DNA from 2 places in the Paenibacillus sp. GbtcB18 genome. Region 1 is predicted to be linked to the other one. Evidence: riboswitches for the same ligand, from Rfam matches in the RefSeq annotation. Region 1 holds a riboswitch; the other holds the start of a gene.
The links. A riboswitch is a leader RNA that binds a small molecule or an ion and turns the genes downstream of it on or off. The one in region 1 is predicted to bind ZMP and ZTP.
Positions count from the first base shown of each region.

Region 2: another riboswitch for ZMP and ZTP. It lies ahead of KVT34_RS12765 (bifunctional 5,10-methylenetetrahydrofolate dehydrogenase/5,10-methenyltetrahydrofolate cyclohydrolase); the one in region 1 lies ahead of rpiB (ribose 5-phosphate isomerase B).

Region 1 covers NZ_JAGXJX010000010.1:42,508-50,367, forward strand. Annotated here, with positions in the region: gene spoIIR (stage II sporulation protein R) at 1-198, shown strand, start outside; gene KVT34_RS24410 (L-threonylcarbamoyladenylate synthase) at 228-1,313, shown strand; gene KVT34_RS24415 (manganese efflux pump MntP) at 1,563-2,135, shown strand; gene KVT34_RS24420 (low molecular weight protein arginine phosphatase) at 2,232-2,813, shown strand; ZMP/ZTP riboswitch at 2,914-2,994, shown strand; gene rpiB (ribose 5-phosphate isomerase B) at 3,160-3,618, shown strand; gene KVT34_RS24430 (TIGR01440 family protein) at 3,651-4,310, shown strand; gene KVT34_RS24435 (serine hydroxymethyltransferase) at 4,413-5,663, shown strand; gene upp (uracil phosphoribosyltransferase) at 5,905-6,534, shown strand; gene wecB (non-hydrolyzing UDP-N-acetylglucosamine 2-epimerase) at 6,559-7,695, shown strand.
Region 2 covers NZ_JAGXJX010000003.1:546,064-553,923, reverse strand. Annotated here, with positions in the region: gene KVT34_RS12775 (lytic polysaccharide monooxygenase) at 1-1, opposite strand, end outside; gene KVT34_RS12770 (MFS transporter) at 475-1,671, shown strand; ZMP/ZTP riboswitch at 1,758-1,837, shown strand; gene KVT34_RS12765 (bifunctional 5,10-methylenetetrahydrofolate dehydrogenase/5,10-methenyltetrahydrofolate cyclohydrolase) at 1,923-2,780, shown strand; gene KVT34_RS12760 (cyclodeaminase/cyclohydrolase family protein) at 2,777-3,397, shown strand; gene KVT34_RS12755 (DinB family protein) at 3,538-4,032, opposite strand; gene KVT34_RS12750 (CGNR zinc finger domain-containing protein) at 4,231-4,782, shown strand; gene KVT34_RS12745 (aminopeptidase) at 4,906-6,138, shown strand; gene KVT34_RS12740 (HD domain-containing protein) at 6,460-7,095, shown strand; gene KVT34_RS12735 (DUF3139 domain-containing protein) at 7,083-7,439, shown strand; gene KVT34_RS12730 (MFS transporter) at 7,625-7,860, shown strand, end outside.

The sequences.
Region 1 (7,860 bases):
GCTCAGGCAGCTCCTGCCGAAGACGGCGGTGAAGGAACAGGTGAGGCCAAAACCGCCGGCGTGCAGAAAAAAACGGCCGACGTTCCTGCCGAAGGATCGGCGGCTTCCGCAACTGCCAGCGGAGATACGGAAGTGAAATTTTTTCTGTGGGAACTGCTTCAAGGCATCATCGGATTCTTCCTGAATCTGTTCAGATAAATTTCGGAAACCAGTAAGGGTGAACAGCTTTGACAACGACTAAACTATGGAAGATTCACGATGAAGCCGGAACGGGGACGGGAATAAGAGAAACGGCAGATAAAGCGATTGCCGAAGCTGCCGGGCTTCTCGTCCAAGGAGAGACCGTAGCGTTTCCGACGGAGACGGTATACGGCTTAGGAGCGGATGCGACCGATTCCGCTGCGGTCGAAGGCATTTACCGGGCCAAGGGCCGTCCGTCGGACAACCCGCTGATCGTCCACATCGCGGACCGCTCCCAAATGGACGCATTCGCCGAGGGGACGCCGGCCGAGCCCTTGCGCAGGCTCATGGATGTCTTCTGGCCCGGGCCCCTGACGGTCATCGTGCCGGTCCGCGCGGGCACGGTTTCCCCGCTCGTGACGGCGGGGCTGTCAACCGTCGGGGTCCGCATCCCCGACCATCCGGTCGCCTTGGCGCTGCTGCGCGCCGCAGGCTGCCCGGTTGCGGCCCCGAGCGCGAACAGCTCGGGGCGACCCAGCCCGACGACGGCGGAACACGTCGCCGATGATCTCGGCGGACGAATCGGCGGCATCGTCGACGGAGGCCCGACGGGCGTCGGCGTAGAGTCGACCGTCGTGGAGTGGGCGTCCGGGGCGATCTACATCCTGCGCCCCGGCGGGGTGACGGCCGAGCAGCTGCGCGAGGCGCTGCCGGACGTGCCGGTGCGCGAACCCGCGCGCACCGAGGAACCGGCCGGGACGCCGCGGGCTCCCGGCATGAAGTACGCGCATTATGCCCCGAAGGGGAGCATGCGCGTGGTACTGGGCGACGATCCGAAGGCCGTCGCCGAGTGGATGCGGCGTGACCTGGACGCCGCCAAGTCCCGCGGTGAGCGCACGGGAGTGCTCACCTATGACGAGCGCCGCGGTCTGCATCACGCGGACGCCGTAGTCTCCTCCGGCCGTCTGGCCGAGCCGGAGACGATCGCGCGCGGGCTGTATGCCGCGCTCCGGCAGTTCGACCGCGAGGGAGCGACGTATATTCTCGCGGAAGGCTGCCCCGACACGGGAATAGGCCGCGCTGTCATGAACCGGCTGCTGAAAGCGGCGGGTCAGGAAGTCATCCGCGTATAAGCGGCAGAAGGGGCATCGGTACACGCTGAAACGCTTTCGGGCTGTTTGATCCGTACAAGCGGAAACGTGCCGTATGCCGAAGCGTCGCCAAGGTGCAAAAGTTCCGGAAGGCCAAGTATCCTTTTCAGCTCGAATGCCGCCCACAGATTACCCGCCTGTACCGTTATGCCGGCAAGTACAAGTCCATAGCATGTTTCCCGGTTTGTCCGCATATCTTGAGAGAGAAAAAGCGGACAGGGGGAAATACCAATGGCGGCACTGGCGGGCGTGTCATCTTTCGTATGGGGCCAACTGGTGACGATTTTCATCATGGCTATTGCGCTTGGTTTTGACGCGTTTTCTTTAGGGATTGGAATCGGAATGAGGGGTATACGCCTGCTGCATATTCTTAAAATCAGCATTGTGATCGGTCTTTTTCATATCCTCATGCCGCTGCTCGGCATGTATGCGGGCCACTACCTCGGAAATTTACTCGGACAGGTTGCCGTGGCGGCCGGGGGCGGTCTGCTGATTTTGCTCGGATCCCATATGATTTACAGCTCTTTCCGAGGAGAAGATAATCCCGCTTTCGACCATCGTACCTTTTGGGGAATGACCTTGTTCGCGTTAAGCGTGAGCGTCGATTCTTTTTCGGTAGGGGTTTCGCTTGGTATTTTCGCAACGGATGTGGTTTTGACGGTGCTGCTTTTCGGATTGCTCGGCGGAGGCATGTCGATTCTGGGGCTTATGCTGGGGCGTCACGTGGGAAGCTGGATCGGTGAGTACGGAGAGGCGCTGGGCGGGGTGATTTTGCTGTTGTTCGGTCTGAGATTTCTGCTGTAAAGTTGTAAAGTGTTCTTGATTTCAAAAAAGCGGTACAATAATAGAGAGCGGAACAACTCAACTCATTCGAATACTCTGTAGGGAGGTAGACGGAACATGAAACAGATCCTTTTTGTCTGTACCGGAAATACATGCCGAAGCCCGCTGGCTGAAGGGATTCTGCGCCATATGGCCCAGCAGGATAACCTGGAAGTCCATATCCGTTCCGCAGGGGTTTTTGCTTCCGACGGAAGTCCGATTTCCCGGCAATCTTCCTCTGTTTTGCGTGAAAAAGGCTGTGAAGCCTCCATCAGCTCCAGTCTTCTCAGATCCGCAGACGTGGATTGGGCCGATCTTATCTTAACGATGACACAAGACCATAAACGCGCCGTGATTCAGCGGTTCCCGCAGGCGGCGGATAAAACACATACATTGAAGGAATTTGTGGAAGACGATCCCGAAGTCGTGTCGGCTGCCGAGGAATGGGAGCGGTTGATCGCTGAAGTGCAGGTCAAGCATGCCCTTTCCGAAGAAATTACGGTAGAAGAACGGACGAGACTCATACACCTGGAAAAGAAACTTCCGAATTACGATATTTCCGATCCTTTCGGCGGCTCGTTGGAGCTTTACCGTCATACGGCGGAAGAAATCGAGGAAGCACTCGTTAAACTGGTTCAAAAGATAAAGGAAAGCCGATGAGCGTACCGACGGCCGCAGTACCCTTTGGTGGCTAACATAATCTTCATTTTTTAGCGGCTTTACAGTTTTGCGGGAATACGGTAAGATAGGGGCATAAAAGAAGACCCGATGTAACTGGCGACGAGTGGGTGTAACCACAGTGGAGCATCGGGGTATACGGCCGGTCGCCTGGGCAAAAGAGCAGTACATGCGTATTTACACGCGTGTCATGCTCTTTTTTTCATTGTCTCATAGCGGTTTACAGGTGCAGGTAAAGTCGGAATTTGCCGTTTTTTTTCTTCGTCTGATCGGTTTGGGTTATAATAGAGCCAAACGCAGTTTATTCCCACCCGAGGAGGGCTTTTCAATGAAAATTGCAATTGGCGCCGATCACGCCGGATACCGGCTTAAAGATGTTATCGTTCCTTACCTGGAATCGTTAGGTCATGAAGTGAAGGATGTCGGCTGCAACTGTGAACAATCGGTCGACTATCCGGACTACGCCGTTCCGGTTTGCGATATGGTGCTTAACGGGCAGGCGGACAAAGGTATTCTGATTTGCGGTACAGGCATCGGCATGACCATTGCCGCCAACAAAATGCCGGGCATCCGCTGCGCGCTTGTGCACGATATGTTCTCCGCGAAAGCAACCCGGGAACACAACGATACGAATGTGCTTGCTATGGGAGAACGCGTAATCGGACCCGGCGTGGCGCAGGAAATCGTCAAGATCTGGATTGAGACCGAATTTTCGCACGGCGAACGTCATGAGAATCGCCTGAAAAAAGTGAAGCTTTTGGAAGAGAAAAATACGATTCATCCGTAAGGAGCTCTATTTTAATAAATGGAGGTGATCGTATGAATGACGGTGAGCAAGCCTGGCTGGACGGAATAGGGCCTGCTGTCGAGGCCAATTTCCGGGCGCTGATCGAAGCCGGCGGCTTAAGGCCCGGCCAAATCGTCGTTTTCGGTACCTCGACAAGTGAGGTCCGTGGCCAGAGAATCGGCACGTCCGGTACGCCGGAAGCGGCCGAGCGCATTTTCACCGCCGCTGTCCGGGTGGCGGAAGAACACGGGCTGCGGCTCGCCTTCCAGTGTTGCGAGCATTTAAACCGCGCGCTTGTCGTCGAAGAAGCGCTGGTGGAGCAAGACGCCCGGCTGGAGCCGGTGAATGTAGTGCCGGTGCCCAAGGCCGGCGGCTCAATGGCCGCCCATGCTTACCGGCACCTGGAGCGCGCCTGCGTCGTGGAAGAGATCGCCGCTCATGCGGGCATCGACATCGGCGACACGCTGATCGGCATGCATCTCCGCCGGGTAGCCGTCCCTGTGCGTCCGCCCGTGAAACGGGTGGGCGAGGCACACGTGACGATGGCATATACGCGTCCGAAGCTGATCGGCGGGCAGCGGGCAGTGTACGAAGCTGTCCCGGAGAGCCCGGGCATTCCCGTATTCCCCGGCGCTGCTGCATCTCCCCGGACAAGTCCGGGAAGTTCGGCAGACAGCGACAACTGCGAATAATGCGTCTGGAGCCGTGGTAAACGTGGAATCTTTTTTCCTGTTTATCCGGCTCGTACAAAGCGAAACTGATTTTGATTTTAAATCCATGGGAGGTTGTTACAGATGGTAGAATTTTTGCGTAAACAGGACCCGAAAATCGTTGAGGCTATGAACTTGGAGCTTGGCCGTCAACGCGACAAAATCGAGCTGATCGCTTCCGAAAACTTTGTAAGCCAGGCAGTTCTTGAAGCTATGGGCACCGTGCTGACGAACAAATACGCGGAAGGTTACCCGTCCAAGCGTTATTACGGCGGCTGCGAGTATGTCGATATCGTCGAAGATATCGCGCGTGACCGCGCGAAGGAACTTTTCGGGGCCGAGCATGCCAATGTACAGCCTCACTCCGGCGCTCAAGCGAATATGGCCGTTTATCTGGCTGCGCTTAAGCCTGGCGACACCGTTCTGGGTATGAACCTGGCGCATGGCGGACACTTGACACACGGCAGCCCCGTCAACGCGTCCGGTATCCTTTATAATTTCGTAGCTTACGGCGTAAGCGAACAGGATTCCCGCATCGATTACGACGATGTCCGTAAAGCCGCGTTCAAACACAGACCACGCATGATCGTTGCAGGAGCAAGTGCTTACCCGCGCATCATTGATTTCGAGAAGCTGGGCCAAATCGCGAACGAAGTAGGCGCCCTGTTTATGGTCGATATGGCTCACATCGCGGGTCTTGTTGCGGCAGGTCTGCATCCGAACCCGGTTCCGCATGCCCATTTCGTCACGACAACGACTCACAAAACGCTTCGCGGACCGCGCGGCGGTTTGATTCTGTGCCGCAAGCCATGGGCTGCCGCAATCGACAAAGCCGTATTCCCGGGTTCCCAAGGCGGACCTCTGATGCACATCATCGCCGCTAAAGCCGTTGCGCTGGGAGAAGCCCTGCAAGCCGACTTCAAAACGTACGGCAAGAACGTTATTGATAATGCCAAAGCGCTGGCTGAAGGCTTGACGGCCGAAGGCATCAACCTCGTTTCGGGCGGTACGGACAATCACCTGATCTTGATCGACACGCGCAGCTTGAACATCACAGGCAAAGACGCCGAGCATCTTCTTGATGAAGTGGGCGTGACCGTTAACAAGAACGCGATCCCGTTCGATCCGACCAGCCCGTTCGTAACCAGCGGTATCCGTATCGGTACGCCTGCCGCGACTTCCCGTGGAATGGATACGGAAGCCATGAAGCAAATCGCCAAAATTATCGCCATGACGCTTAAAAATCCGAGCGATTCATCCGTTCACGAGCAAGCCCGCCAACTCGTTAAAGAAGTTACTTCCAAATTCCCGCTGTACACGGGATTGGAATATTAATTCTTTCCTATAAAACAATCTGCTTTCCAGCAGAGTAGTTAGTGAATACGGGAACCCGCAAAGGGTTCCTTTTTTTATGAAAAAAAAGAGGGCGGATTGTTCATACAAAAGCGGATTCTTGTCATAAGGGAGTGTGCTTTTTGGGGAGGATATATAAACAGACATATGATATAATGAACGAGGTTTGTGGAAAGTTGGAAAGACATCCAGATCAGCCAGATCGATATTCGGGAGGAATACTATGAGTAAGGTGTTCATTTGCGACCACCCCTTGATTCAGCACAAACTCACATACATAAGAGATGTAAATACGAAAACCAAGGATTTCCGTGAATTGGTGGATGAAGTCGCCACTTTGATGGCGTACGAGATTACGCGTAATATCCAGTTGGAGAACATCCAGGTCAAAACGCCTGTAGCGACTGCAGACTGCCGGATTATTTCCGGACGTATGCTCGGCATTATTCCGATTCTCCGCGCGGGACTCGGCATGGTGGACGGGATTCTGAATCTGATTCCGGCCGCGAAAGTCGGCCATATCGGGTTGTATCGGGACCCTGAGACGCTCCAACCTGTCGAGTATTATGTGAAATTACCCACAGATGTACAGGAAAGAGAATTGATCGTCGTGGATCCTATGCTGGCGACGGGCGGTTCCGCTAACCTGGCTATCACTGCTTTGAAAAACCGCGGATGCGTACAAATCAAGCTGATGTGTCTGATCGCCGCTCCGGAAGGTATCGAAGCCGTCCAGAAAGAGCATCCGGACATTGACATCTATGTGGCCGCTATCGACGATTATTTGAACGATCATGGGTACATCATTCCCGGTCTGGGAGACGCGGGCGACCGTTTATTCGGTACGAAATAAAGTATTTTGGAGGGACGTACGTTCATGAAAAGGTTGAAAGTCATTACGATTTTCGGTACAAGACCGGAAGCCATCAAGATGGCTCCGCTTATTTTGGAGCTTCAGAAGCATCCGGAACAGATTGAATCACTCGTGGCCGTAACGGCCCAGCATCGTCAAATGCTGGATCAGGTGCTTGAGTTGTTCAACATCCAGCCAGATTTCGACCTCAACGTCATGAAAGACCGTCAAACACTCAACGAAGTCACCATCCGGGTTCTTCAAGGCCTGGAGCCCGTTTTCCGGGAAGCGAAGCCGGACCTGATTCTGGTACACGGCGATACGCTGACCACCTTCCTTGCCAGCTATGCGGCCTTCTTGCAGCAAATCAAAGTCGGCCATGTGGAAGCGGGCCTGAGAACCTGGAACAAGATGTCGCCGTATCCGGAAGAGATGAACCGTCAGTTGACGGGCGTTCTCGCAGATCTGCATTTTGCTCCGACCAATTGGTCGGCTGGCAATCTGCGCAAAGAAAATAAATCGGAAGATTCGATTTATGTTACGGGCAACACCGTTACGGACGTGTTCCAGTACACGGTGAAGAAGGACTTCCACCATCCGGTCCTGGAGTGGGCGGAGGGCAAGCGTCTCATCCTGATGACGGCCCACCGCAGGGAAGCGCAGGGCGAGCCGCACCGCCAGATCTTCAACGCGGTCAAGCGCATTGCGGACGAATTCGAAGATGTTGCCATCGTGTATCCGGTTCATCCGAGCCCGGCCGTTAAGGAACCGGCTTATGAGATTCTGGGCAACCACCCGAGAATTAAGCTGATCGATCCGCTCGACGTGTTCGAGTTCCATAACTTCTACCCTCACGCTTACATGATCCTGACGGATTCCGGCGGTCTTCAAGAAGAAGCTCCGTCGTTCGGTGTACCTGTCCTGGTGCTTCGTGACACTACGGAACGTCCGGAAGGCGTGGAAGCCGGTACTTTGGAGCTTGTTGGTACGGACGGACAGAAAGTTTACGAGCGTGCACGCGCTTTGCTCACCGATCCGCAAACGTATGATCGCATGAAGGGCGCTGCGAACCCTTACGGAGACGGACAAGCTTCCCGCAGAATCGTGCAGGGAATCCTACACCATTTCGGCTATAAAACGGAAAAACCGGACTCTTTTTAACGCATCTCTTTCGACATTGTGACGATGCAATGACAAAGGTCACACTGTACAGTTCCACTGTTTGGTTTTAAATGCCGAAATCCCTTGATATACAAGGGATTTCGGCAGTACTGTTCACGAAATGTTTGATTTTATACGAATTGACAAAGTAGACTTTGCTCCGAT
Region 2 (7,860 bases), on a different contig from region 1:
TTAGTTTAATACCTCCGATTTAATTGAATTTGGAATACAGGGAATTTAGAACTATACTGCTGCGAATCGTAAAAAATCATAATGACACAAACCAGAGTGATTCTGGTGGATAGGTCAGGATTCGGCATCGTAAGCAGTGAATGGCTATCTACCGAGAGCAGCAAATGGCTTTAATTCCTGCCTGTCAAAAATTTAAGCATCTACCTCCTGTCAATTTATGTCTAAATGAATCAATTCACCTCCTCATATCCATATTATAGTATAAGGTAGAAGCAATGGAAGTAGGTCTTTAGAACTATTTATAGACATAAAATGGTGTAAATAGTAAAACATCTCCTCCATAATATCCTGGAAATTTGGATATTTTTTTGCGAAAATCATAAATTGGAAAATAAATTAGAATTAAAAGGGAAATTGTCGAAAGAAACGAATTAGAAGTATACGAATGCGGAAGAGGAAGGGAGTGAGCCGGTTATGAGTGTTGCGGCAGACATCAAATTGTTTATTTCCGTCAAAAAAGCATGGGTTTTGGTCCTGGCGATGATTTTGTACGGAATCGGCGTCGGGATTTTGGCGCCCATGAACGCCATTTACTTAAAAGAAGGGATCGGCCTGGGGAAAGGCGAGATCGCGTCGATTTTTGCCATTTCGCTTGTGCTCAATATGATTTTCACGATCAGCGTGGGCATTCTGAGCGATAAGATTCCGCGGAAGAAAATCATCCCCATGGCGGCTGCTGTGGTGTGTGCGGCCGGGCTGCTGATCTATATGAGAGCGGGCGGGTACGTGTCCGCGCTGGTGGGCATGTCAATCGCATCGTCCCCGTCCGGAATGATTATGGGACAGATGTTCGCCATGGCGCGGAACCATTTCTCGAAGCTGGCGCCGGACATCGTGGAGATTTCGCAGCTCTGGCTGCGCGCGTCTTTCAGCGTCGGTTTTTTTACCGGATTGCTGCTGGGAGCGAACATTTACTTATGGTTCACCTTTTACGGAGTACTCTGGGGCAATCTTGGGGGATACACGGCGCTCTTCGTCCTTCTCCTGTTTTACCGGGAAACGGTGGAAGCACCTTCCAAAGCGGTCGTTAAGAAGAGCGGCGAGCCCTTCTCGCTGGCTATGCTGGCCGCGCTCCTTATGCTGTCGTGCGCCGATGCGATCCGGGGACTGTATCTTCCCCTTGTCGTGAACGAGAAGTTCGGCAATCCGGAGCTGATGTCTTACATATGGAGCGCACAGGCGGTGTTCGAACTGTTGTTTATGACAGTGGCGGGCTATTGGGCGCTGAAATACGGATTCAAGCCGGTCATTTTATTCGCAGGCCTGTTCGCCCTTATCGTCTATCTGGTGTACGCCAATGTCGATTATTTGCCGTTCTTTTTTGCTATGCAGCCGCTGTATTCGTTTTACGTGGCCGTGCTGCTTGGGGTGGCAATGGGCTACGTTCAGCGGATGTTTTTGCACAAAACCGGGTTCGGAGCCAGCCTGTATGTCGTGATTTCCCAAATGGCTTCCCTGGTCGGCTATTTCCTGCCGCTGCTTATTGATGGCATCACGCCGTCTATCTTTTACATCCCCGCGGCGCTCATTGTCGTCTCCATGCTGCTTATCACGAGAACGATGGTGAAAGAACGCGGCAGCAGAAAGCCGGGAAACGTACAAACTTTGTAAATGAGGCGGTGCAGCAAACGGCCTTGAAAAAAATGCTTCTCCCGCACTTTACCGCAGAACGCCCGGTGTGCTAAACTGAGGCCACTGGAAGAGTGTGTAACTGGCGGAACGTGGGGAACCACGGGGGAGCACACGGGAAATATAGCCGTACGCCTGGGCGAAAGTATTTGCAGATAACGGGAAACCGCGGTCTGCGGATACTTTTTTTGTTTTCTTTTTGCGGGAAATCAATAAATCGGGAGGCGGAACACATGGGAATGATAATGAAAACGGGAGATATTGCCGGTCGGTTAAGAGACTCGATCCGAATAGAAACGGACGCGTGGAAAAAGCGGGGGATAGAGCCTTCCCTGGCGGTTGTACTCATAAAAGGGGACCCGGCTTCCGGATACTACGCCAGAGCCAAGGAAAAGACGGCTCATAAGCTTGGCATCCGATATCGTCTGACGGAATTCGAAACGGGCATTACGCAGTCGGAATTGCTCGGACATCTTGAGGAGCTGAACGAAGACAAAAGAGTGCACGGAATCATGCTGGAGCTTCCGCTGCCCAGGCATTTGGATCTGTCCGAAGCTTCGGGGCTTATCCGTCCCGACAAAGATGTGGACGGGATTACGCCCGGCAGCAAACTTGCCTGTTTCCTCGGCACAAGAGGGCTGTACCCGGCAACGCCCCAGTCTTGTATCCGCATCTTAAAGGAGTTCGGATTCGAGCTGAAAGGACGGCATGCGGTGCTCGTCGGACGGGGCGAAACCGTCGGCAGGCCGTTGATGCCTATGCTGCTGCGGGAGCATGCGACCCTTACGGTATGCCATTCGCACACGGAGAATCTCGCGCGTCATATTGCCGGCGCGGACATCCTCATTACAGCGGCCGGAAGGGCGGGGATGATTACCGCGGACATGGTGCATCCGGATCTGGTTATTGTCGATGCGGGCATCAACGAGACGGACACGGGAATAACGGGGGATGTGAGTCCGGATGCTCTGCAGCGGGTAAAGGCGATGACGCCGGTGCCGGGAGGCGTAGGGACGTTAACGACGCTGATCTTATTTGAAAATCTGTTAAAAGCGGTCGGAATGCAGATCGGGGAGGGAGGGCTTAAATGAGGGTGTACGATCAGTCCATTCGCGAATTTCTGTTCGAGGCTTCTTCGGAGTCGCCGGTTCCCGGAGGAGGAAGTATTGCGGCTCTGGCGGCAGCCCTCGGAGCATCCATGGGCTCGATGACGGCCAGATTGACAACGGGGGCCAAGTTCCATGATAAAGAGGCCGCGATGCTCCAGAATGAGGATCTTTTTCGGCAGGCCATCGTGGAGTTCGAATCCTTGCAGGAAAAAGATATGGCTTCATTCGACGGGTTCATGAAGGCGCTGAAGCTGCCGGCTTCCACTCCCGCGGAGAAAGAAGCCCGGAGTCTCGCCATCCGGGAAGCCTCCGCTTATGCGGCGGCTGTGCCGCTTGAACTGATGGAAGCGTGCCTCGCGGTCATGCGGCGGTTGGCGGACCTGGCCCCGGCAGTCAACAAGAATGTGGTCTCCGATTTGGGAATTGCCGTTCTGATGCTGGAAGCCGCCCTACAATCCGCCTGGATCACGGTGGAAATTAACTTGAATACCATGTCCGATGACACCCGGAACGTGTATAGGGACAAAGGAACGCTTCTGCTGAGAGAATCGGAAGAAATAAAGCGGGATGCTTTGGCACAAGTAAGAGAGCGGATTTGAGAAACCTCGCGGGACGGCAGTGCTTAACGATTAAGGACAGCAAGATGTACTGTTCCGGCCATGATACAAAAAACCGTCTGAGTTTCTTCTGTAAAGAAGAGGTTCAGACGGTTTTTTTGCCGGTTAAACGGTCCGATCTTTTATTCGTAGTGGCGAGTCGCCGGCCAGGAACCTTGGAGCTTACGGATCAGCACGATCTCGCCGGTATGAAAAGCATCGTGCTGGATGATGCTGCTGATGCGGAAACCGATCGGAGAATCGCGGTATACCGCGTCCATGTCCGAATCGGATTTGGTGCTCAGAAGGCTTCCGATGCGGGTATGAACGGCGTCGAGCTCCCCGAGCGTCCGCTGCCAAGCTTCTTCGGAACCGTGCGTATCGGGCGTTTTGAACGTGACGTCGTTGTTTTGAGCCCAGTTGTCGGGTTCTTCGCCCTGCAGATGCTCCAGCAGCCGCTGCTTGTAGTAGACCAGATGGTTGACTGTCTCCCAGATGGTATTGCCCGCTTCACCCGGCGGACGCCAGGAAGCTTGCTCCGCGCTTATCCCGCTGACGGCGTCCTTCAGAGGGGCGTACCAGTCTTCCGTTCCGTAAGCGTGTTCCCAGCCGCGTTTAAGAAGATCCAATCCGTTCATTCGATTTCCTCCTAAATTAAGAATGGTGTAAGATTAAAAAGACGATGTCATGATGTGTGGATAGGTTGTTCGATAAGCCTGCCCGATGTGCGGACAATTCGCACAGATTCGTTGTAACTATCTAAATCATATATGGTGGTTACAACTTGGATTTTAGCATGAATTGGAAAAAGACTCAATCTTTATCCGGAGGTTGCTTTGGAAAATTTGGCTTTAGAGTTTATGAACAGCCAGTGGTACGACTGGAGGGGAACGGGGCGGAGCGAGGACAGGCTGGACCGGCCGGGCTGGCTGGAAGCTTTTCTCGAGAAGTGGGAGCTGCATGCCCAGGTTCCGCCAGAGCCCCGCGAACGCGCCGCCCTCGGGGAGCTCCGGCAGGCCATGCGCGCGATCACGGAATGCGCAATCTCCGGCAGGGAGCCTGTTCATGGAGATATCGCCCGGCTGAACGAAGCGATGGCCGAAGTACCTTCCCGTCCGGTTCTGGTGAGGGAAGAAGGCGGCTGGCGGCTGGAGCGCAGGACGGACGATAGGGGCTGGGCCGCGGTCATGGGCCGGGTGGCCGTCGCATTCGCGCGGCTGCTGGCGGAAGAAGACGTGCGGCGGCTCAAAATTTGCGCCAACGAAGACTGCCGCTGGATTTTCTTCGACGAGAGCAGAAGCCGGACGGCCCGGTGGTGCGACGATAAGATGTGCGGCAACCTGATGAAAGTCAGGCGCTTCCGGAAACGCCGGAAAGAAAACGATTGATCCTGCGCCTGGGCATTTTGCGGCCGTGCCACAAGGAATACGGCTTCGAAAGTCGAACAAGTTAAGAGGAACCTACATAACGAGCAGTCCGAGCATTGAATTTACCAACAAAGGAGAATGAATATGGCGAATCAATTCGAAAAAAACCTGGAGAAATACGCCGAGTTAGCGGTGAAAGTCGGTTTGAACATACAGCCCGGTCAGTCCTTATGGGTGAATGCGTCCATTCAGCAGGCCCCTTTGGCCCGTTTTATCGCGCAAAAGGCGTACGAGGCGGGAGCGAAATCAGTGCACGTCGAATGGATGGACGATGTGATTACGAAGCTGAGATACACGCTTGCTCCCGACGATTCGTTCGATACCTATCCGGCATGGAGAGCGCAGGCGGTGGAAGAGCTGGCCGAAAACGGCGGCGCCTATCTGCTCATCGAATCGGGCAACCCGGAACTGCTTCAAGGAGTGAAGCCTGAACGTATCTCGGCTTATTCCAAGGCTGCGGGCAAAGCGCTTGCCAAATGGAGAGAATACATGACCTCCCACAAGATGACGTGGTCGATTCTCGCCGCTCCGTCCACAGGGTGGGCCAGTAAAGTGTTTCCGGATCTGCCGGAAGATAAAGCTGTCGCCGCCTTATGGGAGGAGATTTTCAAAGCTACCCGCGTGGATCAGGACAATCCCGTTCAGGTCTGGGAGCGGCACAATGCGACACTCCGTACTAAAGTGGAGGAGCTGAATGCCAAACAGTACCGGAAGCTTCACTACCGGGCGCCGGGCACGGAGCTGAGCGTAACGCTGCCGGAGCGGCACATCTGGTCCGGCGGCTCGACGGTGAACGAGAAGGGGGACGCGTACAATCCGAACGTTCCGACGGAGGAAGTGTTCGTTTCGCCGCTTAAAGACGGCACGAACGGAGTTGTACGCAGCACGAAGCCGCTGAGCTATCAGGGGAATCTGATCGAGAATTTCACGCTTACGTTTGAAAACGGCCGTGTCGTGGACTTTCAGGCGGAGAAAGGCTATGAAGCGTTAAAAGGACTTCTCGAACTGGACGAAGGAGCCCGCCATCTGGGCGAAGTTGCGCTTGTGCCTCATGAATCGCCTATTTCCGCGAGCAACATCATTTTCTTTAACACGCTGTTCGATGAGAACGCGTCGAATCACCTTGCTCTGGGGAAAGCCTTCGGCTTCAGCATCCCGGAGGGAACGAAAATGTCGGTGGAGGAGCTGACGAAAGCGGGCCTCAACGACAGTATGACCCACGTGGACTTTATGATCGGCTCGGCGGAAATGGACATTGACGGCGAACTGGCCGACGGGACGATCGAACCGATTTTCCGCAAAGGGAATTGGGCTTAATTCCCCGTAAAATGATGCATCTTCTGCCTGTATAGGCAGAGTAACGTGCGCGATAAGGATACAGAAGGTCAGCCGGGATTGCCGGCTGGCTTTTTCTTTGCGTGCTTCCGAGTTCTTTTCCTTATGCGCAATGCGGCGCTCTACTAAAAAAAACTGCGACCGCCTCTCCAATTCCGGCTGCGGAATACATCCCGTTGTGCGTTTCTTACGGAAGCGTGCGGCGGACTTTTTTATTTTTAGGAAAGGTTTATTTGGAATTCCTTGGAATATCCTTTTATACTTACAGAGTGGCCCTTATAAAACACAAGGGAAGTGATGAAAATGAACGTTTACGAACATCTGGTACGACCGGAACTGTCAGGCGATTTAAAAAAAGATGTGTATGCTTTTCTCACCGCAAACGGACACCGCAAAACCGCGGAGCACTGCATGAAGGTGGGCGAGCAGACCCGTGAACTGGCCGTCCGCTTCGGGGCGGACCCGGAAACAGCGGCGCGGTCGGGCTATTTACATGACATCAGCGCCGTATTTCCCAACGATGCGCGTATTTCCGTGTCGGTTCAGCTTGGGATCGAGGTGCTTCCGGAGGAAGAAAGCTTTCCAATGATCATTCACCAGAAGTTGTCGAAAGCGATGGCACGGGATCTATTCGGAGTGGCGGACCCCGGGATCTTAAGTGCGGTTGAATGCCACACCACCCTCAAAAAGCAGGCATCGCAGATGGATAAGCTGCTTTTTACGGCCGACAAAGCAGCCTGGGATCAAACGGGCACGCCCCCGTACCTTGAAGAACTGAATAGAGGCCTTGCGATTTCGATAGACCATGCGGCTCTTGCCTATATCCGTTACTTATGGAGCCGGAAAGACACGCTCAGAGTCGTTCATCCATGGCTCAAAGAAGCGTACGCGGATTTGTCGCGGCACATTGAAAGTGAGTCGCAAACGTGCGGAACATAAGCCGGGGTAAGATTATCGCGCTGTCAGTCGTTCTGATCGTTGTACTGGCTCCGTTTGCCTATGTTCAGGGAAATAAAATCGTGTATGCGGAACGGGTAAAAAGCTATCTGATTCAAGAAAGAAGCTATAAAGAAGAGGAACTGGCATCGGTCAAAGGGGTTTGGGGGATGAAACTTCCTTCCTTCTATACAGTCGTTGTTTTTAAGGATGAGCCGGAAGTGAATTATGTTTATTTTTCGCATAACGATGTCCTGCAATTCGATCAGCGGATTACTCCGAAAGGAGTAGAAAGGGGGATAACGCCTGAAAAGCTGAAACACAGGGAAAAGCGAAAGGAAGGGTAGGGGTTGAAACCCGGAATAACGGATCTGATTTTTTGTAGACGAAACAAATAAATGTTGCCAATAACCAAACGTTATTATATTATGTTTGAGTGATTAATAAACAAATCGAGATATTGTTTGTTAAAAGATTTCCTTTGAGTGTGAACAAAATCTCGGTGGAAAATCACAGGAAGGGGCACGTAGTCGTGTTTAAAAATGCTTTTGTCAGAACGATTATTTTATCCAACGTTCTGCTGCAGCTTGGCGTCTGGGTAAGAAACTTTGCCATTCTGCTGTATGTGACGGATATAACGAACAACAATCCCAAGTTTGTGTCGTTAATCTCAGTCGCTGAATTTACTCCGATTTTTCTTTTCGCGATTATCGGCGGAACGTTCGCGGACCGGTGGAAACCGAAGCGGACGATGATCGTTTGCGATCT